Regions from separate parts of the Kosakonia sacchari SP1 genome, predicted to be linked through region 1. Evidence: predicted binding sites of a transcription regulator. Region 1 holds the regulator's gene; the other holds the start of a gene.
The links. Region 1 encodes PhoB, which activates phosphate uptake and scavenging genes when phosphate is short. Its sites were predicted from a motif close to CTGTCATAAAACTGNCNNAT; they were not measured.
Positions count from the first base shown of each region.

Region 1 (15,498 bases):
CGTTCAGCCAACCCTTTCAGCCGCTCGCCAAGTGCGACGCCATCCTCTTTGACCTGGCGCACTTCCAGATCCAGCGCGCTGCGCCGTGCCTGATTGACGCCTGGCTCAAGAGTTTGATAATGCGCAATCGCCGGATGTTCGGTTGCGCCACACAGCGGGCAAGGGTGACCCGGTTGCAGACGCGCGCGCTCGCTTTCCAGATCTTTGATGCGGTTTTCCAGCTCGCAAATGGTCGTGACTTCCGTCAGCAGCTGGTTTTTCTCTTTGTACAGCTCGCGTTTACGCGCCAGTTCAACACCGATCTTTTCCTGCTCGGCGCGTAAATCAAGCAAGCTCTGCTGGCGCTGCGCCAGCTGTTTGCGCAGCGGAGCAAAACGGGCATGCAGGGCGGTAAGTTGCTGGCGTAGCGGGCGGTTTTGCGCGCACAACGCCATTGCCGCCGCCGTCTCTTCCGCGCTCATTGCCAGTGTCGATTCAGGCAAGGTGCGCAGTTTCGCCTCGTGAGTCTGCACACGCTGTTGCAGGCCGAGCCACTGTTTTTTCTCTTCTTCCAGCTGGTTGAACAACACGCGCCAGCCGGTTAATTCGTTCTGCCAGCGCTCAAAACGGGCGTTCTCAGCAAGCCAGCTTTCCAGCGTTTTCTGCGTTTCCCGCAATGTTGCATGCTGCTGCTGGGCGCTAACGCGAATGCGCGCACGCTGTAACAGGCTGGCATGTAAGCGAGTATTTACTTCTTCGCTCTGCGCACGGGTGCGAACCAGCGCTTTACGCTGCTCCTCAAGCCGATCCCATAGCGGGCGCAATTGCAGCGCCGGTTGCGCGCGTTCCAGCGCCGCTATCTGAGGCTGAGCACCGGCCAGCGCCTGCTGAGCCTGTACCAGTGCGGCCTGCGCGCGTCCGCGCGCGGCGCGTAACTCTGCGTCGCGGTTCAACCAGTTGGCCTGCGCCTGTATGTCGCGCTGCCCTGCCAGCAAACGTTGCTCTTCGTCAGTAAGCGCCTGCAAACGTTGCGCAAGCTGCTGGCGCTGCTCATCACTAAGCAGTTCCACGCCTTTTGCCTGCGCCTGCAACTGCTCAAGCCGGGTTTTCGCCGCTTTGTGTTTTTCAAACACCATGGCGGAAATCTGGCCGTAAATCTCGGTGCCGGTCAGCTCTTCGAGCAGCTCTGCGCGTTCACGCGGTTTCGCATTGAGGAAGGCGGCGAACTGCCCCTGCGACAGCAGCATGGAACGGGTAAAGCGGCCATAATCCAGCCCGGTCAGTGAGGCGGTAAGATCAAGCTTATCTTTCACTTTATCGGCAAGGATTTTGCCATCGGCGCAGGCCGCCAGCTCAACGCGCGGGGCTTGCAAGTTTCCATCCGGCAGCCCGCGGGCGCGGCTCTGGCTCCAGAACGCGCGGTAGGCGACGCCTTTCACTTCAAACTCCACTTCGGCAAGGCAGTCAGCTGTATCGCGGGTCATTAAATCGTTTTGCGATTGTGAAAGGGTGCTAAGGCGCGGTGTTTCGTGGTACAGCGCCAGGCAGATGGCGTCGAGCAGCGTGGTTTTCCCCGCACCGGTCGCGCCGGTAATGGCGAACAGACCGTTGCTTGCGAACGGCTCTTCGGTGAAGTCTATTTTCCACTCGCCTTTAAGCGAGTTCAGGTTTTTTAGCCGCAGGCTCAGGATTTTCATGCCTCATTCTCCTCATCCAGCGCCTGGCGCGCTTCGCTAAACAGCGTGTGTAACCGCGCATTTTGTGTGTCGTCGAGTTCTGCCAGCGCAAGGCGGCGGGCGAAGACCTCTTCGACTTTTAATTCGTTTAAGGTTTCGCGTAACTCGCCGGAAAGAATTCGTTCGCGCTGTTCGCGGCTGCGGCGCACCAGCAGCACTTCGACTGGCAAATCTTCTGTCACCTGCTGGATTTTGCGCTGCATATCCGCCAGATATTCATGACTTTCGATTTCAATATCCAGCCATACGGGGGGCTCTGCGGGGGCATTGCGCCACTGTTCTAACTGACGGCAGATTTCAACAAAATCGCCTTTGATCACCGCTAACGGTTGGGTTGCCGGCACCGCCAGCGCCGTGACATCGGCGAGCTTACCTTCGGCGAATGTCACCAGATTGACGCTTTTGTTTTTCCCGGTTTCATCAAAACTCAACGCAATGGGCGAGCCGCAGTAGCGGATATGCTCCTGGCCGCCAATCTTCTGCGCCCGATGAATGTGGCCGAGCGCGAGGTAATCCACCGGCGGAAAATTTTGTGCAGGGAAGGCGTCTAACGTGCCGATATAAATATCACGTACCGCGTCACTTTTACTGGCACCCACCGTGGTTAAATGGCCGCTGGCGATAATCGGCAGTGGTTTGTCACCGCGCAGTTCACAGGCTTTAGTAAATTGCTGTTGATAGTAATCGGTGATCGCCGCCAGCAAATGTTGATGTTTTTGTTGTCCGGAAAGCCCTGCCTGGCTAACGGTAATGTCGCGCGGGCGTAAAAATGGCACCGGACAAAATACCGCACCGGGTTCGCCATCGCGGCGCTCTAGCAGGAACGGCTGGGCGCCTGCACTGGCTACCACGGTGGTTTTCAGGTAGGCGAGGATCTCTTTTGATTCGTTTAGTGTGGCCACGGAATCGTGGTTTCCCGCCAGCACGATAAGCTGGCAGCCCGTTTGCTGGAGTTTGACCACAAAGCGGTTATAAAGCTCGCGGGCATAGCTGGGCGGGGAACCAGTGTCGAAAATATCGCCTGCGACAATAATGGCATCCACCTGATGCGTTTCGGCGGCGGCGAGCAGCCAGTCGAGAAAAGCGTCATGTTCGGCGGCGCGGTTTTTACTGTAGAAGTTTTGACCCAGATGCCAGTCTGAAGTGTGAATGATGCGCATAGCGGTTCCGTGGCGAAAAAGCGTAAAGCAGATTATAAACATTAAGCAGATGAGGGACATAACCGAACGCAAATTTGCGCTGTCACACAGCCACCGCGCGGGTCATATAGCGGTCATCTTATTCATAAATCTGTCATAAAACTGACGCATAATGGCGCCGCTACCTATACTGACGACTTAATTAAAACAGGGCGAATTATGGCGAGACGAATTCTGGTCGTAGAAGATGAAGCACCGATCCGTGAAATGGTGTGCTTCGTGCTCGAGCAAAATGGTTTTCAACCGGTGGAAGCTGAAGATTATGACAGCGCGGTGAACCAACTTAACGAACCCTGGCCCGACCTGGTTTTACTGGACTGGATGCTGCCTGGCGGTTCTGGCATTCAGTTTATTAAACATCTTAAACGCGAAGCGATGACCCGTGATATTCCGGTGATGATGCTGACCGCGCGCGGGGAGGAAGAGGATCGCGTTCGCGGTCTGGAAACGGGGGCGGACGATTACATTACCAAGCCATTTTCACCGAAAGAGCTGGTCGCGCGCATTAAAGCCGTGATGCGCCGTATTTCACCGATGGCGGTGGAAGAGGTGATTGAAATGCAGGGGCTGAGCCTCGATCCTTCCTCACATCGCGTAATGACCGGTGAGAATCCGCTGGATATGGGACCGACAGAGTTTAAACTCTTACATTTCTTTATGACGCACCCCGAACGTGTTTATAGCCGCGAACAACTGCTGAACCACGTATGGGGAACCAATGTTTACGTTGAAGACAGAACCGTGGACGTGCATATTCGCCGTCTGCGCAAAGCGCTGGAACACAGCGGCCACGATCGTATGGTGCAAACAGTGCGCGGCACGGGATATCGTTTTTCGACCCGTTTCTGAAATTTGACAGGAGTGTGACGCGTGCTGGAACGGCTGTCATGGAAAAGGCTGGTGCTGGAGCTCCTCCTTTGTTGTATCCCCGCCTTTATTCTCGGCGCGATTTTCGGTTACCTGCCCTGGTTTTTGTTCGCCGCGGTAACCGGGTTGCTGATCTGGCATTTCTGGAATTTACTGCGCCTTTCCTGGTGGTTGTGGGTCGATAAAAGCATGACGCCGCCGCCGGGCACGGGAAGCTGGGAGCCGCTACTTTACGGGCTACACCAGATGCAGATGCGTAACAAAAAGCGCCGCCGCGAACTGGGAAATTTGATCAAACGCTTTCGCAGCGGTGCGGAATCGCTGCCGGATGCGGTGATCCTCACCACCGAAGAGGGGGCGATTTTCTGGTGTAACGGTCTTGCACAGCAGATGCTGGGGCTGCGCTGGCCGGACGACAACGGCCAGAATATCCTTAACTTGCTGCGCTACCCAGAATTTACGAAATACATCAGGAATCAGGAGTTTGGCCGACCTCTGCATCTGGTGCTCAATAATGGGCGGCATCTTGAGATCCGCGTCATGCCCTACAGCGAGCAACAACTGCTAATGGTGGCGCGTGATGTGACGCAAATGCACCAGCTGGAAGGTGCGCGGCGTAACTTTTTTGCCAACGTTAGTCATGAACTGCGCACGCCGTTAACGGTTTTGCAGGGCTACCTGGAAATGATGCAGGAGCAAACACTGGAAGGGGCGCCGCGCGAAAAAGCGCTGCACACTATGCGTGAACAAACGTCGCGGATGGAAGGGTTGGTCCGCCAGTTACTCACGCTGTCGAAAATTGAAGCTGCGCCGACGCTACCGCCTAACGAAACCATTGATGTGCCGATGATGTTGCGGGTTGTCGAACGGGAAGCGCAAACCCTCAGTCAACAAAAGCACACTTTCAGTTTTGAAGTGGATAACGCGCTCAAAGTGCTTGGTAATGAGGAGCAACTGCGTAGCGCAATCTCGAATCTGGTCTATAACGCCGTCAACCACACGCCTGCAGGCACGCACGTTATTGTGCGCTGGCAGCATGTACCGCAGGGCGCGGAATTTAGCGTGGAAGATAACGGACCGGGCATTGCCGCAGAACATATTCCGCGCCTGACCGAACGTTTCTACCGGGTGGATAAAGCCCGCTCGCGGCAAACCGGCGGCAGCGGTCTTGGGTTAGCGATTGTCAAACACGCGGTGAATCACCACGAAAGCCGCCTTGATATCGTCAGCGAACCGGGCAAGCGTACCCGCTTTAGCTTTGTCCTGCCGGAACGTCTGGTTGCCAAAAAAGCCGCTTCCTGAAGGCTCTGTCAGCATATCTTTCCAGCGGCCTGCGAAAACAGGCCGCTTTCCCGCACCGTCTACCACAGCTGAAACGTATTTTGTACGTCTGCTGCTTTTTTGTTCGCATGATCAGCCATGTGTTTTTCTTATAAATGGAGTATTTGACTGCTTGTTTTTTGCAATGCAGCATAACCATCTGGTTTTGCGATCCCACCTTGCCTTTAAACGTTATAAGCGTTTAAATTGCGCCCGTACATTGTCAGACCGACTGTGTTTACGTGGTAAATCGAAAAACTATTCTTCGCCACGTTGTACATAAAGCATTTCCCGCTGATTTTTCACGCAATTGGCGTTTTATTGTTCGGTCGGGAAAGGCCAATAATTCATCACTTTACGACACCACATCCACAGGCAGTAAAACTTATGACCCATCACTTAAAACCACGAGACATTGTTGCTCTGGGCTTTATGACCTTTGCCCTCTTCGTAGGCGCAGGTAACATCATTTTTCCTCCGATGGTCGGCTTACAGGCGGGTGAACACGTCTGGACGGCGGCGTTTGGCTTTCTGATTACCGCTGTGGGTTTGCCGGTGCTCACCGTTGTCGCGCTGGCGAAAGTCGGCGGTGGCGTCGATAGCCTAAGCACGCCGATTGGGAAAGTGGCGGGTGTTCTGCTGGCAACGGTTTGCTACCTGGCGGTTGGGCCACTGTTTGCGACGCCGCGTACGGCAACCGTCTCGTTTGAAGTCGGGATTGCACCGCTGACCGGCGAAGGCGCGATGCCGCTGCTGATTTACAGCGTGGTTTACTTCGCGCTGGTGATCCTGGTGTCGCTCTATCCGGGCAAACTGCTTGATACCGTGGGTAACTTCCTTGCCCCGTTGAAAATCATCGCGCTGACTATCCTCTCGATCGCCGCGATTGTCTGGCCGGCGGGTTCCATCAGCCACGCGCTGGACGCCTACCAGAACGCCTCTTTCTCCAACGGTTTCGTCAACGGCTACCTGACGATGGATACGCTAGGCGCGATGGTTTTCGGCATTGTGATTGTTAACGCGGCGCGTTCGCGCGGCGTGACCGAAGCGCGTCTGCTGACCCGTTACACCGTTTGGGCTGGCCTGATGGCTGGCGTGGGTCTGACGCTGCTGTATCTGGCGCTGTTCCGCCTGGGCTCAGACAGCTCTTCGCTGGTTGAGCAATCTGCCAATGGCGCTGCCATTCTGCATGCTTACGTTCAGCACACCTTTGGCGGTGCGGGCAGCTTCCTGCTGGCGGCACTGATTTTCATCGCCTGCCTGGTGACGGCGGTTGGCCTGACCTGCGCCTGTGCCGAGTTTTTCGCGCAGTATCTGCCGCTCTCTTACCGTGCGCTGGTGTTTATTCTGGGTATCTTCTCAATGGCGGTGTCCAACCTCGGGTTGAGCCACCTGATTCAGATTTCGATTCCGGTGCTGACGATGATCTACCCGCCCTGTATCGTACTGGTGGTGCTGAGTTTTACCCGCTCCTTCTGGAACAGTTCAACACGCGTTATCGCACCGGTCATGTTTATCAGCCTGCTTTTTGGTATCCTTGACGGCGTGAAAGCCTCCGCGTTTGCTGAACACCTTCCTGCCTGGACACAGCGCTTGCCGCTGGCGGAGCAGGGGCTGGCCTGGTTGATGCCAAGTCTGGTGATGGTGATTCTGGCCGCAATCTGGGATCGCGCTGCAGGACGACAAGTGACTTCCAGCGCGCATTAACAGCAGCAAACACGGTTTGTTTAACCACGGGGTACGCGCTCCGTGGTTTTTTATTTTTGTGTTGAATAATGGCAGTGGAAACGATGGAAAGTACTAATAAGCTGAAGCGTGGGCTAAGCACCCGCCACATTCGCTTTATGGCGCTGGGTTCAGCGATTGGCACCGGGTTGTTTTACGGCTCCGCAGACGCCATCAAAATGGCCGGGCCAAGCGTGCTGCTGGCTTACATTATTGGCGGTGTCGCCGCGTATATCATTATGCGTGCGCTGGGCGAAATGTCCGTGCATAACCCTTCTGCCAGTTCCTTCTCCCGCTACGCGCAGGAAAATCTCGGCCCGCTGGCCGGTTATATCACCGGCTGGACCTACTGTTTTGAAATCCTGATTGTCGCCATTGCCGATGTGACCGCTTTCGGCATCTATATGGGCGTCTGGTTCCCGACGGTGCCGCACTGGATTTGGGTATTGAGCGTGGTGCTGATTATCTGCGCCATTAACCTGATGAGCGTGAAGGTGTTCGGCGAACTGGAGTTCTGGTTCTCGTTCTTTAAAGTCGCCACGATCATCATCATGATTGTCGCCGGGTTCGGCATCATCATCTGGGGGATTGGCAACGGTGGTGAGCCGACCGGCATCAGCAACTTGTGGAGCCACGGCGGCTTCTTCAGCAATGGCTGGCTTGGCACGGTGATGGCGCTGCAGATGGTGATGTTCGCCTACGGCGGTATTGAGATCATTGGTATCACCGCCGGCGAAGCGAAAGACCCGGAAAAGTCGATCCCGCGCGCCATCAACTCCGTGCCGCTGCGTATTCTGGTGTTCTATGTTGGGACGCTGTTCGTGATTATGTCCATTTATCCATGGAACCAGGTAGGCACTAACGGCAGCCCGTTTGTGCTGACCTTCCAGCATATGGGTATCACCTTTGCCGCCAGCATTCTTAACTTTGTGGTGTTGACCGCCTCGCTTTCCGCCATCAACAGCGATGTGTTCGGTGTCGGACGGATGCTGCACGGCATGGCTGAGCAGGGAAGTGCGCCGAAGATGTTCGCCAAAACCTCGCGTCGCGGTATTCCGTGGGTCACGGTGATGGTGATGACGGTCGCGCTGCTGCTGGCGGTCTATCTGAACTACATCATGCCGGAAAATGTCTTCCTGGTGATTGCCTCGTTGGCGACCTTCGCCACGGTGTGGGTGTGGATCATGATCCTGCTCTCGCAGATTGGTTTCCGCCGCCGTCTCTCTGCTGATGAAGTGAAAGCGCTGAAATTCAAAGTGCCTGGTGGGGTAGCCACTACCGTTGCCGGGTTGATTTTCCTCGTGTTTATTATTGTGCTGATTGGCTGGCACCCGGACACCCGCATCTCTCTGTATGTTGGCTTCGCGTGGATTGTGCTGCTGCTGATTGGCTGGATGTTTAAACGCCGCAAAGCCTGATAACTGTGCCGGATAAGCGTCAGGCTTGTCCGGCATGTTCCCCTCGTTACTGGCTTACACCACCGGCGTCAGCAGTTTCCCTTGCGCAAAATAGCTCACCAGATTATTGATGGTTAGATCCGCCATCGCCTGGCGCGTTTCGGCGGTATTACTGGCGATATGCGGCAATAACACCACGTTTTGCAGGCTGCGCAGCGCGGGCGGAATATGCGGTTCCTCTTCAAACACATCCAGCCCGGCGCCGCGTAATTTCCCTTCCTGAAGCACAGCGATTAACGCCTCCGTATCAACCACGCTGCCGCGCGCAATATTGATCAGAATGCCCTCCGGCCCCAGCGCTTCCAGCACTTCACGGTTGATAATGTGCTGCGTTTTCGCACCGCCTGGCAATGTGAGCACTAAAAAATCGACCGCGTTCGCCAGCTTGATAAGCGAGTCATGGCGCTGCCAGTGGTTGTTGCGCGCTTCCCGTGGGCTGAAATAATGAATCGGCATATTGAATGCCGCGGCACGTTGGGCGATGTCATGGCCAATATTGCCCATGCCAACAATGCCACAGCGCTTGCCGCTCATCTTCCATGCGCCGGGAAAGGCGCCATGTTCCCATTCGCCCGCGCGAGCAAAGCGGTCGGCCTCGCAAATTTTCCGCGTCACGGCCAGCATTAACGCCAGCCCGGTATCGGCCACGCATTCGTTAAGCACGTTCGGTGTGTTGCTGACTTTTATTCCGCGCTGGCGACAGACATTGAGATCGGTGGCATCCACGCCGACGCCGAAACCGCTGATCACTTCCAGCGCTGGAAGCTGCTCTATCAGCGCGGTACTGATGCCTTTCGCGGCGCGTGTCAAGGCGCCACGTATGGCAGAAGCGCGTTCGCGCACTAGAGCCTGTGCATTGGGCTGCCAGTAACGATGCACCACGAAATGGCGTTCGAGGGTGTCGATCATCGCCTGCGGAATTTCGCTAATGACGAGGATCTCGGGTTTGTTGCTCATACTAAGCCCTTTATTCATCTATAGTTTTTATCAGTATAAAAAGCACGTCTGCCTGCGGCTTCGGGCATCAGCACGAAGCGGGCGCGGAAAAACTCACACAAATGCCTGGTGAATATCTCGCCAGATCACATCTGCGCCCTCTCTCTCACCCCCGGAAAAAAGCGGAAAGAAGGAGGCAGGGTGAGAATCGCTGTGGAAGAGTGGCGTCATTTTGAGCAAAGGGGATTTTTTGATGTTGAATGCATGGCATTTGCCCGTCGCGCCGTTTGTGAAACAGAATCAGGATCAATTAGTTATTAGCCTTTGGCTAAGCGGAACCTCGCTGCCGGAGCGGGTGACGCTGCGCACGGAAATCGATAACGAAGAGACGCCGGTAGTAATGCATCGCGCGCGCAAACCGACAGCCGATGGGGTGACTGTCTGGCGGGCGGCAATCGATGTCGCGAATGGGCAGCCGCGTCGTCGCTACAGCTTTAAACTGCTATGGGAAAACCGCCAGATCTGGTTTACGCCGCAGGGTTTTAGCCACTTTCCGCCCGCGCGGCTTGAGCAGTTCGCTATAGATGCGCCGGATAGCGGGCCGCAATGGGTGGCGGATCAGGTGTTCTATCAGATTTTCCCGGATCGTTTTGCCCGCAGCCTGCCGCGCGGCGAAAATCAAGACCAAATCTATCATCACCATGCGGCCGGGCAGCCAATCGTCATGCGTGAATGGGACGATCCGCTGACTGGCGACGCGGGCGGTTCGACCTTTTATGGCGGCGATCTTGACGGCATCAGCGAAAAACTGCCGTACCTGAAAAAGCTCGGCGTCACTGCGCTGTATCTCAACCCGGTATTTGTCGCCCCCAGCGTACATAAATATGACACCGAAGATTATCGCCATGTTGATCCGCAGTTCGGCGGCGATGAGGCGCTACTGCGCCTGCGACACAACACGTGCGAAGCGGGTATGAAGCTAATTCTGGATGGCGTTTTTAATCACACCGGCGATTCCCACGCGTGGTTCGACCGGCATAACCGCGCAACGGGTGGTGCGTGCCACAACCCGGACTCACGCTGGCGTAGCTGGTTCAGCTTTGATGAAAATGGTCACGCCCGCGACTGGCTGGGGTATGCGAGCCTGCCGAAACTCGATTACCAGTCACCCGCGGTCGTGGACGAAATCTATCAGGGCGAAGAGAGCGTGGTGCGCCACTGGTTGAAAGCGCCGTGGCACATGGATGGCTGGCGGCTGGATGTGGTGCATATGCTGGGCGAAGATGGCGGTGCGCGTAACAATTTGTGCCATGTCACGGGCATTACGCAGGCGGCGAAAGAGACTCAGCCGCAGGCGTATGTTGTTGGCGAACATTTTGGTGATGCCCGCCAGTGGTTACAGGCGGATGCCGAAGACGCGGCGATGAATTATCGCGGTTTTACCCTGCCAGTGTGGGCTTTTCTGGCTAAGACCGATCTCTCTTATGATCCGCAAAAAATCGATGCGCAAACCTGCGCGGCATGGATGGATAACTACCGCGCCGGGCTGTCGCATCAGCAGCAATTGCGCATGTTTAACCAGCTCGACAGTCACGATACGCCGCGCTTTAAAACGGTGCTCGGCAACGACATTGCGCGCTTACCGTTGGCGGTGGTCTGGCTGTTTAGCTGGCCGGGCACGCCGTGTATTTATTACGGCGACGAAGTGGGGCTGGATGGCGCTAACGATCCGTTTTGCCGCAAGCCATTCCCGTGGGACAAAAAGCGCCAGGATGGCAAGCTGCTGGCGCTTTATCAGCGCATGGCGAAGTTGCGTTCACGTTCGCAAGCGTTGCGCTACGGCGGCTGTCTGGTGATTTATGCGCACGACAATGTGCTGGTATTTTTGCGGGTTTACCGTCAACAACGGGTTTTAGTCGCCATTAACCGGGGTGAGGCCTGTGAAGTTGTACTGGAGGATTCACCGCTGTTACGGGGGAAAAGCTGGCGGCTTCAGGAAGGTACAGGTACGCTACAGGATGATGTGCTGACGCTTTCAGCCATTAGCGCATCTGTCTGGTCCGCCGCCTGAATCGCCACGCGAAAAGGGGCGGGCATTACGTCTCCCCTTTAGCGAAGGCGATAGTACATGGATGGTCTTTTACTCTTTGGCGTGGTGGTGCTGTTTCTGGCGCTGGTAGTGGTGCCCATTGTGGCCATCACTGCCTGGCGACGCAGCGTTGCCACCCAGAATGAACTGCAACAACTGCGTCAGCGGCTGAGCATACTGGAACGGCAGTTTTCGGCGACGCCGGAAAGCCGCGAACCAACATCGGTGGCGGCGGCTGAAATTGCGCATTCCACCGAACCGGTTGAAATCCCTCAACCTGCCGCGCCAGTGGAAAACCCGTGGGGGCGAAAAGCCGAATCGCCTGTGGCGGCGGAAAACCCGTGGGGACGCAAAGCTGAAACACCTGCGCCGGCTATGCCCGCGCCCGCTATTGACGAACCTGCCGTAACAACAAAAACGCCGGAAACTGCATCGTGGGGAATGGTGACGTCACTGGTACGCTGGTTTGTGCAGGGCAACCCACTGGCAAAACTGGGCGTTATCCTGCTGTTTATCGGTCTCTCTTTCCTGCTGCGCTACACCGTGGAATACGCGTTATTCCCGCTCGAATTGCGGCTGGCCGCCGTCGCGCTGGTGGCGATGGTGCTGCTCGGGCTTGGCTGGCGGTTGCGGCATAAACAGACGGTCTTTGCGCTAATACTGCAAGGCGGCGCGGTTGGTGCGCTCTATCTCACCGTCTTTGGCGCGTTTCGCTTATGGCAGATGCTGCCGATGACGCTGGCCTTTGTGCTGTTAATTGTTATCTGTGCGGCGAGCGTTGGCCTGGCGGTGCTGCAAAAAGCACTGAGCCTGGCGTTGCTGGCAAGCCTTGGCGGCTATCTCGCGCCGATCCTGCTCTCTACCGGCGGCGGCAGCCATATTGCGTTGTTCTCATTTTACCTTCTGCTTTCGGTAGGGATCCTCGCCATCAGTATCTGGCAGCACTGGCGCGAGTTGAACCTGCTCGGCATGGTCTTCACTTTCGGAGTTGCCGGGCTGTGGGGCATGGATAACTATCGCCCGGAATTTTATCTCAGCTGCCAGTTGTTCCTGATGGCTAACATTCTCATCTTCGGTGTACTGAGCGTGGCGCTTTCACTGCGCGCGCAGCGCCGGGGCGAGCGCATTATTGATGGTGTTTTACTCTTTGCGCCGCCGCTGGCGGGTTTTGGTATGCAGTACGCTATCACGCAACACTGGCATTATGGCCCGGCATTTAGCGCGCTGGGCTTTGGCCTCTTCTATCTGGCGCTGGCGATGCTGGCGCTCAAACGATTCCCTGCAACCGCAAAACCGCTGGTGCTGGCAGCGCTGGCGCTCGGCGGCGCGTTTGCCACGCTCGCCATTCCGCTGGCGCTGTCGGCGCGCTGGACGGCAATGGCCTGGGCGCTGGAAGGGCTGGGTATTTTGTGGCTTGGCGTGCAGCAAAATCTGCGCCGCATGAGCTACAGCGGCAGCGCATTACTTCTGCTGGCGTTGTGCAGCGCGCTGTGGGCGGCGGCGGACGGCATCAATGCCGTGTCGACATTGCTGATCTTTGCCGTGCTCAGCGCATGCTGGCTGGCGGCTTCATGGCTGTGGCGTGGTTTGCGACAAGAGGGAAGCTGGCTACTGCTGGTGGGCGGCATCGCATTTTGGGTAGTGGCGCTCGGCGGCGCGTCTCAGGCTGCGCTGCCAGCCTTCGTTGATAACGGATTCGGCGTGCTGGCGTTGCTGGCGCTTTCCGTATGGTTATGGCGTGCGGGTAGCTTGCGCTGGTCGTGGCCGGAACTGGGTTACGCCCGCTGGCTGTTATGGCCGGGAATGGCAGTCATGCTGGTCTGGCAGATTATGACCGAGGGGCACCTGCTAGCGGCGGGTTGGCCGAATCTGGCCTGGTGTGTCGCACTGCCAGCCGCGTTCCTGCTGCTTTACCGCGAGCAAGAGACGATACCCGCGCGGGTGTCGCAAGGTTTGCATATTTCGTTGTTGTGGATGCTGCTGCTGGCGGCAGGCACTGAGCTGTGGTGGTTCGTTGATGGGCTGGCGTGGGGGAATGAACCCTGGCAGGTCGGGCTGCCAATGGCGGCGGGTGGTGTCGTGATTGCGTTGGCGCTGGCGGCCATTCGCCGCCAGTTCTGGCCGTGGCGCATCTGGCCTGCGCTGTATGGCGCGCTGGGATTATTGCCGCTGGTTCCTGTGCTGCTGTGGTTGCTGGTGTATGCCAATCTGAGCGATGGGGTGGTGATGGGCATGCCGTATCTGCCTGTCATTAACCCGCTGGAAGAGGGCGCGGCGTTTGCGTTGCTCGGCGTCTGGCTGTACAGCCGTTTTGCCGAAGCGCACTACCCGGCGGTTGCGCCGCAACTCTGGCGTGCGCGCCCGTGGGTACTGGCGGCGCTTGGTTTCTGGTGGCTAAACGGTGTGTTACTGCGCCTGCTGGCTTACTACGGCGATGTGGCCTGGGAGAGTGAAAGCCTGTGGCAGTCGCGATTGATTCAGACCAGTTTTGCGCTGTTCTGGATGCTGATTGCGCTGGTGGTGATGATCCGCGCTACACGCCAGCATGCGCGCCAGCAGTGGTTGTGCGGCAGTGTGTTGCTGGGCGTGGTGCTGCTCAAATTAATGCTGGTAGACAGCGCTGGCGGCGGCGGGCTTTCGCGAGCCATTGCCTTTATTGGGGTAGCGGTGCTGGTGCTGATTGTGGGGTATTTTTCACCCCTGCCGCCAAAGGCTGTGCGGGAAGAGAACAAGGGAGGTGAGCAATGAAAAAATGGCATGGATTACTACTGGCCGCACTGGTGACCACCGCAGGCGCGGCGACAGGCAGTGATGCTGTTCCGGATTCACCGCCGGATTACGCGTTTGGCGCGACACTCGACCTACCGCAACCGGCATCCTGGTATCGTGTCGATCTGCCACAGGATACTTACGCGCAGAGCGCCTGGCCGGATCTGCGCGATGTGCGGGTGTTTAACCACGATGGCGAGCGTGTGCCGTTTACGCTGGAAACGCAGCGCGTCACCGCGCGTGCGCCAGAGCCCATTGCGCTGCGCGTATTCCCGCTGGATACGTCGCCGGTTGACACCGGTACAGAGGGGCAACATGTGGTGCGTTTGCACTCCTCGTCCGGCGTTGATATTCGTATTGAAGGCGAGCCTGACGAGGTGGTCGGGCAGAGCTATTTACTGGCGTTCCCGGAAAATACGCCGGAAAACTTTAATCTCGCGCAGCTGAAGCTGGCCTGGTCAGAACCTGTAAAAAACTGGCGTGGCAAAGTGACGCTCTTTTTCAGCAGTGATATGCGCAACTGGACAACGTTGCAGAACGACGCGCCGGTGATGGAGCTGGCGAGTGGCAGCGATCGGCTGAAACTCGATCAGATTAACCTCGACCAGCCGATGCCCGCCGATGGCGTACGTTATTTGCTGATGGTGTTTGATACCCCGAACCTGCCAGTAACGATTACGCAGGTTACCGCGCGGCCAGGTAGTGAGCCAACACCGCTGGAACAGGTGGAAATGGCAGGCCACGAACAACGGATTTCCCCGACCGAAGCGCAGTATCAATGGGCACAACCGCAGCCATTAAGCGCGCTGTCGATAAGGCTTGCGCAAGAGGGCGTGTTGCCGGTATCGATTGACTGGCGCAGCAGTGCCAGCGGTGAGTGGAAAGCGTTAAGTAAAACGGTGCTATGGGCGCTTAATGGACGTACTTCCGCGCCGCTCAGCCTGCCAGGCGATGCCGTGCAGGCGGTGCGCATCACTACGCTTGATGCCCGTTTACCCGAAGCATTACCACAGGTGACCGGCAGCCGTGACCGACAATCGCTGGTCTTTAATGCGCAGGGCAAGGGCCCGTTTATGCTGGCGTGGGGCAACCGGGCAGCGGCGCCTGTTGCGGTGACGATGGAAGGATTGATCCCGGAAGCGCTGCGTAAACAGCTCGATCTTACGGCGATACCGGAAGTGCAAGTGCAGGATCGTGTGGTGCTTAGCGGCGAGGAGAGGCTGACGGCGACATCACCGACAGAGCGACAGCAGACGTGGAAAACAGTGCTGGTGTGGGGCGTCTTGTTGTTGGGGGTTGTGGTGCTGGTATGGATGGCACTGCGCATCTGGCGTGAAGTGAAAACAGGCAAATAACGATCCGCTTTTTCAGCGGGCGACATTGAATTGCCCCTGAACGGTGCGCGGAACCTGGCAAGCCGC
Region 1 is NZ_CP007215.2:3,774,360-3,789,857, reverse strand. It holds gene sbcC (exonuclease subunit SbcC) at 1-1,676, opposite strand, end outside; gene sbcD (exonuclease subunit SbcD) at 1,673-2,875, opposite strand; gene phoB (phosphate response regulator transcription factor PhoB) at 3,074-3,763, shown strand; gene phoR (phosphate regulon sensor histidine kinase PhoR) at 3,785-5,083, shown strand; gene brnQ (branched-chain amino acid transporter carrier protein BrnQ) at 5,489-6,808, shown strand; gene proY (proline-specific permease ProY) at 6,892-8,244, shown strand; gene C813_RS40930 (2-hydroxyacid dehydrogenase) at 8,299-9,240, opposite strand; gene malZ (maltodextrin glucosidase) at 9,473-11,290, shown strand; gene C813_RS40920 (DUF2339 domain-containing protein) at 11,348-14,056, shown strand; gene C813_RS40915 (DUF3999 family protein) at 14,053-15,432, shown strand.

Region 2 (15,498 bases), 1.1 Mb from region 1:
GCAACGCAATCTTTTTATCATCGCTTTGTTGTTCGTGTCTTTCATGATCTGGCAAACGTGGGAGAAGGATAAAAATCCTCCTCCGGCGCAGCAGCAGACCACGCAGACTACGACCACCGCAGCGGGTAACGCAGCCGACCAGGGCGTTCCGGCCAGTGGCCAGGGGAAACTGATTACGGTTAAAACCGATGTGCTCGAGCTGACCATCAACACCCGTGGTGGTGATGTTGAGCAGGCACTGCTTCCGGCTTACCCGAAAGAGCTGGGTTCCAGCGAGCCGTTCCAGCTGTTGGAAACCACCCCGCAGTTTATCTATCAGGCGCAGAGCGGCCTGACAGGTCGTGATGGCCCGGATAACCCGGCGAACGGTCCACGTCCGCTGTATAACGTGGAAAAAGATGCGTTTGTGCTGGCCGATGGTCAGAACGAGCTGGCTATCCCGCTGACCTATACCGATGCGGCTGGCAACACCTTCACCAAAGTCTTCACCCTGAAACGCGGTGAATACACGGTGAACGTCGGCTATAACGTGCAGAACGCCAGCGAAAAACCGCTTGAAGTTGCTCCATTCGGTCAACTGAAGCAATCCATCAATCTGCCGTCTCATCGTGATACCGGCAGCAGCAACTTTGCGTTGCATACTTTCCGTGGCGCGGCGTACTCCACGCCAGACGCGAAGTATGAGAAATACAAATTCGACACCATCGCCGATAACGAAAACCTGAACGTCAGCTCCAATGGCGGTTGGGTTGCGATGCTGCAACAGTATTTCGCTACCGCGTGGATCCCGAACAGCAACAGTGCCAATAACTTCTACACCAGCAATCTGGGTAATGGCGTGGCCGCTATCGGCTACAAATCCCAGCCGGTGATTGTTCAGCCTGGCCAGACTACCGCGCTAAACAGCACCCTGTGGGTAGGCCCGGAGATTCAGGACAAAATGGCTGCTGCGGCACCGCACCTGGACCTGACCGTGGATTACGGCTGGTTGTGGTTCATCTCTCAGCCGCTGTTCAAGCTGCTGAAATGGATCCATAGCTTCCTCGGCAACTGGGGCTTCGCCATCATCGCCATCACCTTTATCGTACGTGGCATCATGTACCCGCTGACTAAAGCGCAGTACACCTCCATGGCGAAAATGCGCATGCTGCAGCCGAAAATTCAGGCGATGCGTGAGCGTTTAGGCGATGACAAACAGCGTATGAGCCAGGAAATGATGGCGATGTACAAAGCGGAAAAAGTGAACCCGCTAGGTGGCTGTTTCCCGCTGCTGATTCAGATGCCAATCTTCCTTGCACTGTACTACATGCTGATGGGTTCCGTTGAGCTGCGCCACGCGCCGTTCGCCCTGTGGATCCACGACTTGTCCGCGCAAGACCCGTACTACATCCTGCCGATCCTGATGGGCGTAACGATGTTCTTCATTCAGAAGATGTCGCCGACCACCGTGACCGACCCGATGCAGCAGAAGATCATGACCTTTATGCCGGTCATCTTCACGGTGTTCTTCCTGTGGTTCCCGTCAGGTCTGGTGCTGTACTATATCGTCAGCAACCTGGTGACCATCATTCAGCAGCAACTGATTTACCGTGGTCTGGAGAAACGCGGTTTGCATAGCCGCGAGAAGAAAAGCTCCTGACAGTAAGTCATAGCTCTACGGAAGGCGGTCAACTGACCGCCTTTCTTATTTTGAGATTTCGGATAATAAACCATGAACCACAACGACACGATTGTCGCCCAGGCAACCCCACCGGGACGCGGTGGCGTAGGCATCCTGCGTATTTCAGGCAGCAAAGCACGCGATGTAGCGCAAGCGGTGCTGGGCAAGCTCCCGAAACCGCGTTATGCCGACTATCTGCCGTTTATGGATGTCGACGGCACCGCGCTGGACCAGGGCATTGCACTGTGGTTCCCCGGCCCGAATTCTTTCACCGGTGAAGACGTGCTGGAGCTGCAAGGCCACGGCGGCCCGGTGATTCTCGATCTGCTGTTAAAACGCATCCTGACGCTGCCTGGGCTGCGTATCGCCAATCCGGGTGAGTTCTCTGAACGCGCATTCCTTAATGACAAGCTCGACCTGGCGCAGGCCGAGGCGATTGCCGACCTGATTGATGCCAGTTCTGAGCAGGCGGCACGTTCGGCGGTTAACTCATTGCAGGGCGCGTTTTCCGCCCGCGTGAATCACCTGGTGGAAGCACTTACTCACCTGCGCATCTACGTCGAAGCGGCGATTGATTTTCCGGATGAGGAGATCGATTTCCTCTCCGATGGCAAAATCGAAGCGCAACTGAATAACGTTATCGCCGATCTGGACGCCGTACGCGCCGAAGCGCGTCAGGGTAGCCTGCTGCGCGAAGGGATGAAGGTCGTCATTGCCGGACGCCCAAATGCCGGGAAATCGAGCCTGCTGAACGCGATGGCCGGGCGCGAAGCGGCAATCGTCACCGATATCGCCGGTACCACTCGCGACGTGCTGCGCGAACATATTCATATCGACGGTATGCCGCTGCATATCATTGATACCGCCGGGCTGCGCGAAGCCAGCGACGAAGTGGAACGGATTGGTATTGAACGCGCCTGGCAGGAGATCGAGCAAGCCGACCGCGTGCTGTTTATGGTGGATGGCACCACTACCGATGCCGTTGACCCGGCGGCGATCTGGCCTGATTTTATTGCCCGTTTGCCAGCGAAACTACCGATTACCGTGGTGCGCAATAAAGCCGACGTAACTGGCGAACCGCTGGGTCTTAGTGAAGTGAATAATCACTCACTTGTTCGTCTGTCAGCACGAACCGGTGAAGGTGTGGATGTGTTACGTCAGCATCTTAAACAGAGTATGGGCTTTGACACCAGCATGGAGGGCGGCTTCCTCGCGCGTCGTCGTCATTTACAAGCGCTGGAAACGGCCGCAGAGCATCTGCAACAGGGCAAATCGCAGCTGTTAGGTGCATGGGCGGGTGAACTGCTTGCCGAAGAGCTGCGCCTGGCACAGCAGAACTTAAGTGAAATCACTGGCGAATTTACCTCAGACGATTTGCTGGGACGCATTTTCTCAAGTTTCTGTATTGGTAAGTAATGACATGGCGGCCGTTTTAACGGCCGTTTGTGTTACTACGGTAGATTTTCCTAAAGTGTTTCGGATCAGCGAAAGAAAGTGTAAATATCCCCATTAGGACTTTTCAGATGCGAATTTCCGCATTAAAACCTATGCAGTATGGGCGATAATATTGATTATCGATTCGATCAACTCAGACCATTATCACGGAGAGAAAAATGGCGACGCACTTTGCAAGAGGGATCCTCTCAGAAGGGAATCTCATCTCTACCCGGTTACCACTAGCCTGCCATGATACGGCGCGCCAGCTTCCTGAACATCGCCGCTCACGCTTTCTCGCTTCCCGCGCGTTACTCGCCGAAATGCTGTTTATGCTTTACGGCGCGAGTGAACTGCCGGAAATCGAAGTTGAGCCAAGCGGAAGACCGAGATTTGTCGACAACAGCCTGCCACACTTCTCACTGGCGTATGCCGGGAACATGGTCGGTGTGGCGATCACTACCGAAGGCGAATGCGGGCTGGATATGGAGCTACAGCGCGCAACGCGTAGTTTTCATAGCCCGCATGGGCATAAACACACGTTCACCAATAATGAGCAGTTGTGGATCAACAACCAAAACGATGCTAACGAAGCGCAAACCCAGCTTTTGACCATACGCCAGAGCGTAATGAAGCTACTGCACCAGATGCAGGATGAGCCGGGCCAGTTACAGTTATTGCCAGGATCCGGGCGTCTTCGCGCCGCGCAGCTGTCACAGGTGGAAGTGATGTGTGACGCGGAAGATGTGCTGATTTGGTCGGTCGCGGTGAGTCCGGCAATCGAAAGCCTGAAGATCTGGGAATTCGACAGTCAAAAAGGGTGGCGTTATCTTTCTGATGTGCAAACGCGCGCTAACGATCCCGCGTCCCGCTTAATGCGATTCACCAGCCTGCCTGCGGAAAAAGCGCTTATCCTTAATTGATCCCTACACAGGAGTCATTATGTCTGCTGAACTCAAGGTTGTGACACTTCTCGGGAGCCTGCGCAAAGGCTCATTTAATGCCATGGTTGCACGCACGTTACCGAAACTTGCTCCGGCAGGAATGGAAGTGACGCCACTGACTTCCATTGCTGATATCCCACTGTATGACGCGGATATCCAGCAAGAAGAAGGTTTCCCGCAAAATGTGGAAGCAATTGCGGCACAAATTCGCGCAGCGGATGGCGTGGTCATTGTGACTCCAGAGTATAACTACTCCGTGCCAGGTGGCCTGAAGAACGCCATCGACTGGCTATCGCGTCTGCCTGAGCAACCGCTGGCCGGAAAACCGGTTTTGATCCAGACCAGTTCAATGGGCGCGATTGGCGGCGCACGCTGCCAGTATCATTTGCGTCAGATCCTGGTGTTCCTGGATGCGATGGTAATGAACAAGCCGGAGTTTATGGGCGGCGTGATCCAGAACAAGGTGGATCAGCAAACGGGAGAAGTGGTTGATCAAAGTACGCTCGACCATTTGACCGGGCAGCTAACGGCTTTTGGTGATTATATTCAGCGCGTTAAGCGGTAGTGGTAACTCCCTCTCCCTTACGGGAGAGGGAGAAAGATTAATGCGCGTCAATAAAAATGATTTTCAGCAGGAACAACACCGCAACCACCAGCACACACGGGCTCAGATCGCGCAAACGACCGGTGCCAATCTTCATCACACAGTAAGAGATAAAGCCGAGTGCGATACCTTCGGTAATCGAGAAGCTAAACGGCATCATCACCGCAGTGATAAACGCGGGTACGGCTTCTGTCATATCTTCCCATTTCACGCGCGCGAGACTGGAGGTCATCAGCACACCAACATAAATCAGCGCACCAGCAGCGGCATACGCCGGAACCATGCCCGCCAGCGGCGACAGGAAGATAACCAGCAAGAACAGCAGACCAACCACCACCGCGGTCAGGCCGGTACGCCCGCCGACAGACACGCCAGAAGATGATTCGATATACGCCGTCACGGAAGAGGTGCCGATAAACGAACCGGCGACCGAAGAGATGCTGTCAACGTACAGCGCCTGCTTCATGCGCGGGAATTTGCCGCTCTCATCCACCAGCCCGGCTTTATCCGTCACGCCAATCAGCGTACCGGAAGAGTCGAACAGGTTTACCAGCATAAACGAGAAGATCACGCCAGCCAGACCGATGTTAAACGAACCTGCCAGGTCAACGTTGCCGACAACAGACGCAACGCTCGGTGGTGCGGAAACGATGCCGTGGTACTGCACATCACCCATCAGCCAGCCCAGCAGCGTTGTCACAACAATAGAGATCAGCACCGCGGCGTGAATGTTGCGCGACGCCAGAATCGCGATGATAAAGAAACCGAGCACGCCCAGCAGGACACTGTGAGATGTCAGGTTGCCAATGCTCACCAGCGTCTCTTTGTTGGCGACGATAACACCGGCGTTTTTCAGCCCCATCATGCCAATAAACAAACCAATACCGCTGGTAATACCAACACGCAGGCTCACCGGGATATTGGCAATCATCCAGTAACGGACGCGGAAAATGGTTAACAGCAGCAGACCGACCGCGCCCCAGAAAATCGCGCCCATGCCAATCTGCCAGGAGAGGCCCATTGCGCCAACCACCACGAACGCAAAGAAAGCATTCAGACCCATGGCCGGCGCCAGTGCGACCGGCAAATTCGCCACCAGCCCCATCAAAATGCTGCCAAAAGCGGCAATCAGGCAAGTTGTTACAAATACTGCGCTGGTATCCATTCCGGCGACGCCCAGAATCTGGGGGTTAACAAAAACGATATACACCATCGTCAAAAACGTCGTGAAACCGGCGATCACTTCGGTGCGTGCCGAAGTACCGTGCTCGCGCAGTTTAAACACGCGGTCAAGCAACCCCTGGCCTGAAGCGTGGGTAGTGTGTTGTTGGCTCATTATCAATTTCCGGAATAGGAGGGAAAATTCGTCGCTATCCTATACCAAAATGAGACAATGTTGACGGTTATCACACACTTTTTTTCATTGAATTTGCTTATACGGCAACGATTGCGTCCCGTAATCTGCGTTAAGTAAACGTTAAACTTGCAATAAAACAGGAAACGGCATGTCCCACATTGAAGCGGTATTTTTCGACTGTGACGGCACCCTGGTCGACAGTGAAGTAATTTGTTCCCGCGCGTACGTGCATATGTTTGAAGCGTTTGGTATTTCGCTCGATCTCGACGAGGTTTTTAAACGATTTAAGGGTATGAAACTGTATGAAATCATCGACGTTATCGGCGAGGAGTACGGTAAACCGCTGGATAAAAGCGCGCTGGAGCCGGTGTACCGCGCGGAAGTGGCGCGTCTGTTTGACAGCGAGCTGGAAGTGATTACCGGTGCGAATGCATTGCTGGACGCGGTGGATATTCCTATGTGCGTCGTTTCTAATGGCCCCGTCAGCAAAATGCAACACTCTTTGGGCAAACTTGGAATGCTACATCACTTTCCTGAAAAACTGTTTAGCGGCTATGACATCCAACGCTGGAAGCCCGATCCGGCGATAATGTACCATGCAGCTAAAGCGCTTAATGTCGATCCGGCAAACTGTATTCTGGTGGATGATTCCACCGCCGGGGCGCAATCTGGTATCGCGGCAGGGATGGAAGTATTTTACTTCTGCGCCGATCCGCATAACAAACCCATCGACCACCCAAAAGTGACTACGTTCACTGATTTGGCGCAGTTGCCAGAGCTGTGGCGCGCTCGCGGGTGGCATGTTACGCGTTAATCTAAACCACTAAACAGGATGTTTTTATGGCCCAGACACATCGCCCTCTACCGGTATTTAAATATCACCCGCAACCTCTGGAAACCGGGGTGTTCTCTGAAGACAAAACGGTCACCTGCGCCTGCTGTCAGCAGCCGACCAATGTCTACTACACCAACCCGTTCTATACCCAGCAAGATGTCGATTATCTCTGCCCATGGTGTATTGCAGACGGTGCAGCCGCAGAGAAATTTGGCGGTAGCTTTCAGGATGAATCCTCTCTGGAGGGCATAGAAAGCGAGTTCGACGACGAAGGCGAATTTACCGGCTTTAAAAATCCCTGGCCGGAAGCCAGCGTGATTGAATTGACCGAAAGAACGCCGGGATATTGTGGCTGGCAGCAGGAGTTCTGGCTGGCGCACTGTAATGATTTCTGCGCCTTCGAAGGGTACGTAGGCTGGAAAGAGATTGCCGACAAGCTGGACCAATTTGCCGATCTGCAGGCCGACTGCGATGCTTTCGGCATTGATTACGAGAAGCTGCCCGAATACCTGCTCGACGGCGGTGATTGCCAGGGGTATCTCTTCCGCTGTCTGCATTGTGGGAAGCTGCGGCTGTGGGCCGATTTCTCCTGATGGAGAGCGACAGGAGCGCAACAGATGTCTGAATTACTAGCACGTTATCAGGGTTGCATGCTTGGGCTGGCCGCAGGAGATGCGGTTGGTACCACAGTTGAGTTCAGCGCGAAGGACTCCTTTCCACCCGTGACCGGGATGGTCGGCGGCGGCCCGTTTCATTTACAGGCCGGGCAATGGACTGATGATACCTCAATGGCGCTGTGCCTTGCGGAAAGTCTGGTCACCTGTAACGGGTTTGACGCAAAGGATCAGATGAACCGTTATCTGAACTGGTGGAAGTGGGGCTATTTAAGCTCTACGGGTCACTGTTTTGATATAGGCATGACCGTTGCCAGCGCGCTGCAGAAGTTCGCCAATGATGGCGAACCGTTTGCCGGTTCCAGCAATCCGCGAACAGCCGGTAACGGCTCGCTGATGCGTCTGGCGCCTGTCGTGCTATGGTTCTTTCCGGATCAAGCGCAAGTGCTGGAATATGCACAAGCCTCTTCACGCACGACGCACGCCGCGCCGGAAGCGCTCGCCAGCTGCCGTCTGTTCGCGCAACAGCTTATGAATGCCTTAAAGGGCAAAAGTAAGCGGGAAACGCTGACCGATATCGCGCTGTTGCCGGAGCAGGAAAACCTGCGCCATATCGCTGAAGGTCGCTATCTGCAAAAAACGCGGGCGGAGATTTTTGGTACCGGTTACTGCGTGCAGAGCCTGGAAGCTGCGCTGTGGTGTTTCGCCAAAGGTAACGACTTTGAAGAAACCATCCTGCTGGCCACCAACCTCGGCGATGATGCGGATACTACCGCCGCCATTGCCGGGCAACTGGCTGGCGCGTTTTACGGGATAAACGGCATTCCGCAAACGTGGCGTGACAAACTCTGGCAGTACGAGGATATCGATACGCTGGCAAGAAAGCTGCTGGCAAAATCGGCCTGAAAAAAACCCCCTCATCGCTGGGGGGTTTTCACATCACTCTTTGGGATCTTTTCCGGCGAGCAGCTTATCCAGTTCATCGCCGCCCACGTGACGGAAATCCTGGCCCTTCACGAAGTAGAAGATGTATTCACAGATATTCTGGCAACGGTCGCCGATACGCTCGATGGAACGGGCGCAGAACAGCGCGGTCAGCACGCTGGGAATGGTGCGGGAATCTTCCATCATGTAGGTCATTAACTGACGCACAATGCCTTCATATTCCTGATCCACTTTTTTATCTTCGCGGTAGATACGCACCGCTTCGTCCAGATCCATACGGGCGAAAGCGTCCAGCACGTCATGCAGCATCTGCACGGTGTGGCGGCCCAGCGATTCAAGGCTTACCAGCAGCGGCTGATGTTGCTGGGAGAATTTTTCCAGCGCGGTACGGCAGATTTTATCCGCCACGTCGCCAATACGTTCCAGCTCAGCGATGGTTTTAATGATCGCCATAACCAGACGCAAATCGCTCGCCGTCGGCTGACGCTTGGCGATAATGCGCACACAGGCTTCATCGATGGCGACTTCCATCATATTGACCTGTTTGTCGCCCTCAACAACGCGCTTAGCCAGCTCGCTGTCCTGGTTGTGCATGGCGGTGATCGCATCAGAAAGCTGCTGCTCCACCATTCCACCCATGGTCATTACCTGAGTGCGAATGCTTTCCAGCTCAGCGTTGAACTGCCCGGAAATGTGTTTGTTAAGGTTGAGATTGTCCATGGTGCACTCCAAATGCCCGACAGATTTCACGTTGTAACAGGGTTGCTGAGACCTTTACGGTTCGGCAAATCAACCATAGCGCCCGGTAATGTAGTCTTCCGTTTGCTTCTTCTTCGGCTTCGTGAACAGATCATCTGTATTGCTGAACTCAATCAACTCACCGAGGTACATAAATGCCGTGTGATCGGAACAGCGCGCCGCCTGCTGCATGTTGTGCGTTACGATAACAACGGTGTAATCCTGTTTCAGTTCCGTAATCAGCTCTTCGATACGACCGGTTGAGATCGGGTCGAGCGCGGAACAGGGTTCATCAAGCAACAGAACTTCCGGGCGGATCGCGATGCCGCGGGCGATGCACAGACGCTGTTGCTGACCACCAGAAAGAGAGTACCCGCTCTGGTGCAGTTTATCCTTGGTTTCGTTCCATAATGCGGCCTTAGTCAAAGCCCACTGCACGCGCTCGTCCATATCCGGGCGTGAAAGCTTCTCAAACAGGCGCACTCCGAAAGCGATATTGTCATAAATCGACATCGGGAACGGCGTTGGCTTCTGAAACACCATCCCTACTTTCGCGCGCAGCAACGCAATATCCTGCGTGTTCGTCAGAATGTTGTCGCCATCCAGCAGGATCTCGCCTTCAGCGCGCTGTTCAGGATAAAGCTCAAACATTTTGTTAAACGTACGCAACAACGTGGACTTACCGCAACCCGACGGCCCGATAAACGCCGTCACCTGATTTTTGGCAATATCCAGGCTGATGTTTTTCAGTGCATGGAATTTGCCGTAATAGAAGTTCAAATCGCGAACCTGAATCTTACCCGGCGTCGTTTCAACCATACTCATTTATCTCTTTCCTCAACTCGACGCCGCTTTCGCCGCGTCGCAAAAATTAACCGTGTTTACTCTTCGCGAAAATGACGCGCGCCAGAATATTTAACAACAGTACGCAGAGAGTGATGATCAGCACCCCGGCCCAGGCCAGTTGCTGCCACTCGGCAAACGGGCTCATAGCGAATTTGAAAATCGTCACCGGCAAGTTAGCGATAGGCTGCATCATATCGGTGCTCCAGAACTGGTTGGAGAGCGCGGTAAACAGCAACGGCGCCGTTTCACCCGCAATACGCGCGACAGCCAGCAGCACGCCAGTCATAATCCCGGATACCGAGGCTTTCAGGGTAATCGCGGAAATCATCTTCCACTTCGGCGTTCCCAGCGCGTAAGCCGCTTCACGCAGACTGTCCGGCACCAGTTTCAGCATGTTTTCCGTGGTACGGATGACAATCGGCACTTGCAACAGCGCCAGCGCAATCACACCAGCCCAACCTGAGAAGTGCTGCATCTGCGCGACAACAATGGTGTAAACGAACAGGCCGACCACAATCGAAGGCGCGGAAAGCAGGATGTCATTGATAAACCTAATAATTTCAGCCAACAGTGATTTACGGCCATATTCCGCCAGATAAATCCCGGCCATAATGCCCAGCGGCGTACCGACAACCGTTGCCCAGAGAATTAACAGTCCGCTGCCCGCCAGGGCGTTAGCCAGGCCACCGCCCGCCGTATTGGGTGGCGGCGTCATTTCAGTAAACATCGCCAGCGACATACCATCAAAACCGCGTGTAACCGTCGACAGCAGGATCCAAATCAACCAGAACAGACCAAAGGCCATGGTCGCCATCGACAATGTCAGGGCAATACGGTTTTTCAGACGGCGGCGCGCCTGCATTTTGCGACGCGATTCAGCCAGTTGAGCGGTGCTTTGCATTTCAAGCGTAGCCATTAGCGTGCCCCCTCGTTTTTCGCCAGGCGCATGATCATAAATTTAGAAATGGCCAACACGATAAAGGTGATCACGAACAGGATAAGCCCCAGTTCCATCAATGCCGCGACATGCAAGCCCGATTCGGCTTCGGCAAACTCATTCGCCAGTGCAGAGGTAATACTGTTACCAGGCATAAACAGCGAAGCACTGTCGAGCTGGTAGGTGTTACCGATGATAAAGGTCACCGCCATGGTTTCACCCAGTGCACGCCCCAGCCCCAACATTACGCCACCAATCACCCCGTTTTTGGTAAATGGCAACACAATACGCCAGATAACCTCCCAGGTGGTGCAGCCAATGCCGTAAGCCGACTCTTTCATCATCACGGGTGTTTGTTCGAATACATCGCGCATGACCGCCGCAATGTACGGAATAATCATAATGGCGAGGATCACCCCGGCAGCCAGAATGCCGATACCAAAGGCGGGGCCGGAAAACAGCGCGCCGACAAAAGGAATGTTGGAAAGGACATTGCCCACCGGTTCCTGGAAGTAAGTCGCGAACAGCGGAGCAAAAATAAACAGCCCCCACATGCCGTAAACAATACTCGGGATCGCCGCCAGCAGCTCAATAGCAATACCCAGCGGACGTTTCAGCCAGTTTGGCGACAGCTCCGTCAGAAACAGTGCGATACCAAAACTCACCGGAACCGCGATAAGCAGCGCAATGACCGAGGTAACAATGGTGCCGTAAATCGGTACCAGCGCCCCGTAGACGTCATTCGGTGCATCCCACTCTTTGGTCCACAGGAAAGAAAAACCAAACTTCTGAATGCTTGGCCATGAGGAGAAAATCAGAGACACGATAATGCCGCTGAGCAGCAATAACACAATCAGCGCAGCCAGTCTTACCAGTGCGCTGAATAACATGTCGCCTTTTTTACCCGGGGGATTAAATGCCGGCTTGGTTGCAGCCATAAATTACTCTTCAGTTTAACGTCTTACGAATTTGCCCGCAGGCACTTGCGCTTGTCGGCCTACAGAAGATCTGTAAGGCGGATGGTGTAAGCGCCATCCGCCATGTTCTTCAAAAACGAGTGCTTAGTACAGTGCTTTACCGCTGCTGTCTTTCACGTTGGCTTTCCAGGCAGCGCGAACTTGTTCAACAACGCCATCCGGCAGAGTTGCGTAGTCGAGGTCGTTAGCTTGTTTGCCGCCTTTTTTGTAGGCCCAGTCAAAGAACTTCAGCACTTCGGCACCCTGTTCAGGTTTAGCCTGCTCTTTGTGCACCAGAATGAACGTGGTGGAGGTGATTGGCCACACATCCGCACCTTTCTGGTTAGTCAGATCCTGCGCGAAAGACTTGCTCCAGTCGATATCTTTAGCCGCGTTGGAAAAACTGGTTTCCGTCGGGCTAACCGCTTTACCATCGGCAGAGAGCAGCTTGGTGTAGGTCAGGTTGTTCTGCTTAGCGTAAGCATATTCAACGTAACCGATAGAGCCCGGCAAACGCTGGACGAACGCGGCGATACCGTCGTTACCTTTACCGCCCAGGCCGGTCGGCCAGTTAACGGTAGAACCAGAACCGACTTTAGATTTCCACTCTTCGTTCACTTTCGCCAGGTAGCTGGTGAAAACGAAGGAAGTACCGGAGCCATCAGCGCGGCGAACCACAGCGATGTTCTGTGAAGGCAGTTTCAGGCCAGGGTTGAGTTTGGCGATAGCCGCGTCATCCCATTTTTTGATATTGCCCAGGTAAATATCACCCAGGGTTTTGCCGTCCAGCACCAGCTCACCGGATTTAACACCCGGGACGTTGATTGCCAGTACGATACCGCCGATCACGGTCGGGAACTGGAACAGGCCTTCCTGAGCCAGTTTGTCGTCAGACAGGGGGGCATCGGACGCACCGAAATCAACAGTTTTAGCAGTAATTTGTTTAACGCCACCAGAAGAACCGATACCCTGGTAGTTAATCTTGTTACCTGTTTCTTTCTGGTAGGTATCAGCCCACTTGGCATACACCGGCGCCGGGAAAGTTGCGCCCGCGCCTGTCAGGCTGGCAGCTGCGTTTACAGCAAATGCACTCAGAGAAAAGGTCGCGGCGACAACAGTTGCGACAGTGGTACGCATAACGTTCATAATGTCTCCTGCAAGAATCGTAAATCGTTGTTTAGTGGCTACGATGAGCAAAATAGGACACTTTGATGACAGTTATATGCAATGATTGTTACTGTTTGATGACAGCAACGAATTACGGCCCGATTTAACGAATGTCGGATGATTTATCAGCGAGATAAAAAAGCTGATGACGATAAGATGTCAGAAAAATTTTAGTTTTATGACATTAAAAACGTAGCTGAATCTGACAAGAAGTCCTAACGAAACGCGAGAAAATGCCACCGCTTATCACTTTATTTACGCTTAGATTGCGTCAACGCCTGACGCCGGAATTGAGCGATTTTTAGCGATACACGCCACTGCACTAATTTCGTGAGTTCCGGCCCGTTCATCACTTTCCGTGTAAGCCATAACAGAACAATACCAATCCCCCAAAAAACCAGAGACAGTGCGGAAAACGGAGTAATGAGCAGCCATCCTGCCACTGGCACGTTGCAAACACATAACAGCAACCAGACAACCAAAAATAATTTTAAGGAGAGCGTGCGCCCTTTTTCTATGCCGATAAGCGCCACGACCAGGATAAAAAATACCGCGACACCGACGATAAAACCCAGACCACCAATGGTGGTTTTCACCGTCAGCGCAAGGCAGACATAGCTCAGTAACAAGGCATAAAACACGACCGTTACGCTGCCATAAAATGTCATCCCACCTCTGCCTGCAGGATAGGCTTTTGGCATCTCTTTAAATGCCTCCGCAGCCAGCTTCAACTGCGCCAGCTTGCGACCCGCGATTCCCGCATCAACGCCCCGGCAATAATTGATGAGCGCATACAACCTCGCACCTGCCATTTTTTCCAACAAACTCATGCGTATCCTTAAAAAAGAGGCTGCCATAAGGCAACCTCTTTCTACACGATGACAAGCTTAAAACCTTATTCAACGGTAACCGATTTCGCCAGGTTACGCGGCTGATCCACGTCGGTGCCCTTGATCAGCGCAACGTGGTAAGCCAGCAATTGCAGCGGCACGGTATAGAAGATTGGTGCGATCACCTCTTCTACATGCGGCATATCGATAATGTGCATATTGTCGTTGCTGGTGAAACCGGCATCCTGATCGGCAAAGACATATAGCACGCCGCCACGGGCGCGAACTTCTTCGATGTTGGATTTCAGTTTTTCCAGCAGTTCGTTGTTTGGCGCAACGACAATGACCGGCATATCGGCATCAATCAGCGCCAGCGGACCATGTTTCAGTTCACCAGCAGCATAGGCTTCAGCGTGAATATAGGAGATCTCTTTCAGCTTCAGCGCGCCTTCCAGCGCGATCGGATACTGATCGCCACGGCCAAGGAACAGCGCATGATGCTTGTCGGAGAAATCTTCTGCCAGCGCTTCAATGCGTTTATCCTGCGATAACATCTGCTCAATGCGGTTCGGCAGAGCCTGCAAACCGTGAACGATATCGTGCTCAATGGCCGCATCCAGCCCTTTCAGGCGGCTCAGTTTCGCCACCAGCATCAGCAATACGGTGAGCTGAGTGGTGAACGCTTTGGTTGATGCAACGCCGATTTCCGTACCGGCTTTGGTCATCATCGCCAGGTCGGATTCGCGCACCAGCGAGGAACCCGGAACGTTACAAATTGCCAGCGAACCCAGATAACCCAGCTCTTTTGACAAGCGCAGCGCCGCCAGCGTATCTGCCGTTTCACCAGACTGCGACAGCGTGATCATCAGGCTATTGCGACGCACCGCAGATTTGCGATAGCGGAACTCAGAAGCGATTTCGACATCGCACGGAACACCCGCCAGTGCCTCAAACCAGTAGCGAGAAACCATACCGGAGTTGTAAGACGTACCGCAGGCAACAATCTGAATATGCTCAACTTTCGACAACAATTCGTTGGCATTCGGCCCCAGTTCGCTCAGATCAACTTCACCGTGGCTGATGCGGCCAGTCAGGGTGTTTTTGATGGCGTTCGGCTGCTCGTAGATCTCTTTCTGCATGTAATGGCGGTAAATACCTTTATCGCCAGCGTCGTATTGCAGATTCGATTCGATCTCAGGGCGTTTAACCTGCGTGCTGGATTTATCGAAAACCGTCACGCTACGGCGAGTCACTTCAGCAATATCGCCCTCTTCGAGGAAAATAAAGCGGCGGGTAACCGGCAGCAACGCCAGCTGATCGGATGCAATAAAGTTTTCGCCCATGCCAAGACCGATAACCAGCGGACTGCCAGAACGCGCTGCCAGCAGCGTGTTAGGATCGCGGGTATCCATAATAACCGTGCCATATGCACCGCGTAACTGCGGGATCGTGCGCAGCACAGCTTCACGCAGCGTACCTCCCTGCTCCAGTTCCCAGTGCACCAGGTGCGCGATAACTTCGGTATCCGTTTCAGAAACAAACACATAACCGCGTGCTTTTAACTCTTCACGCAGCGGTTCATGGTTTTCGATGATGCCGTTATGCACCACAACAATATGGTCAGAAACATG
Region 2 is NZ_CP007215.2:4,885,176-4,900,673, reverse strand. It holds gene yidC (membrane protein insertase YidC) at 1-1,639, shown strand, start outside; gene mnmE (tRNA uridine-5-carboxymethylaminomethyl(34) synthesis GTPase MnmE) at 1,712-3,076, shown strand; gene C813_RS46100 (4'-phosphopantetheinyl transferase family protein) at 3,274-4,017, shown strand; gene C813_RS46095 (NADPH-dependent FMN reductase) at 4,037-4,603, shown strand; gene C813_RS46090 (NCS2 family permease) at 4,641-5,978, opposite strand; gene yieH (6-phosphogluconate phosphatase) at 6,148-6,813, shown strand; gene cbrC (PF03691 family colicin E2 tolerance protein CbrC) at 6,840-7,427, shown strand; gene C813_RS46075 (ADP-ribosylglycohydrolase family protein) at 7,452-8,354, shown strand; gene phoU (phosphate signaling complex protein PhoU) at 8,388-9,113, opposite strand; gene pstB (phosphate ABC transporter ATP-binding protein PstB) at 9,183-9,956, opposite strand; gene pstA (phosphate ABC transporter permease PstA) at 10,003-10,893, opposite strand; gene pstC (phosphate ABC transporter permease PstC) at 10,893-11,852, opposite strand; gene pstS (phosphate ABC transporter substrate-binding protein PstS) at 11,976-13,016, opposite strand; gene C813_RS46045 (hypothetical protein) at 13,289-13,867, opposite strand; gene glmS (glutamine--fructose-6-phosphate transaminase (isomerizing)) at 13,933-15,498, opposite strand, start outside.
Region 2: the regulator PhoB is predicted to act here: its motif matches at 13,069-13,088, upstream of pstS (phosphate ABC transporter substrate-binding protein PstS).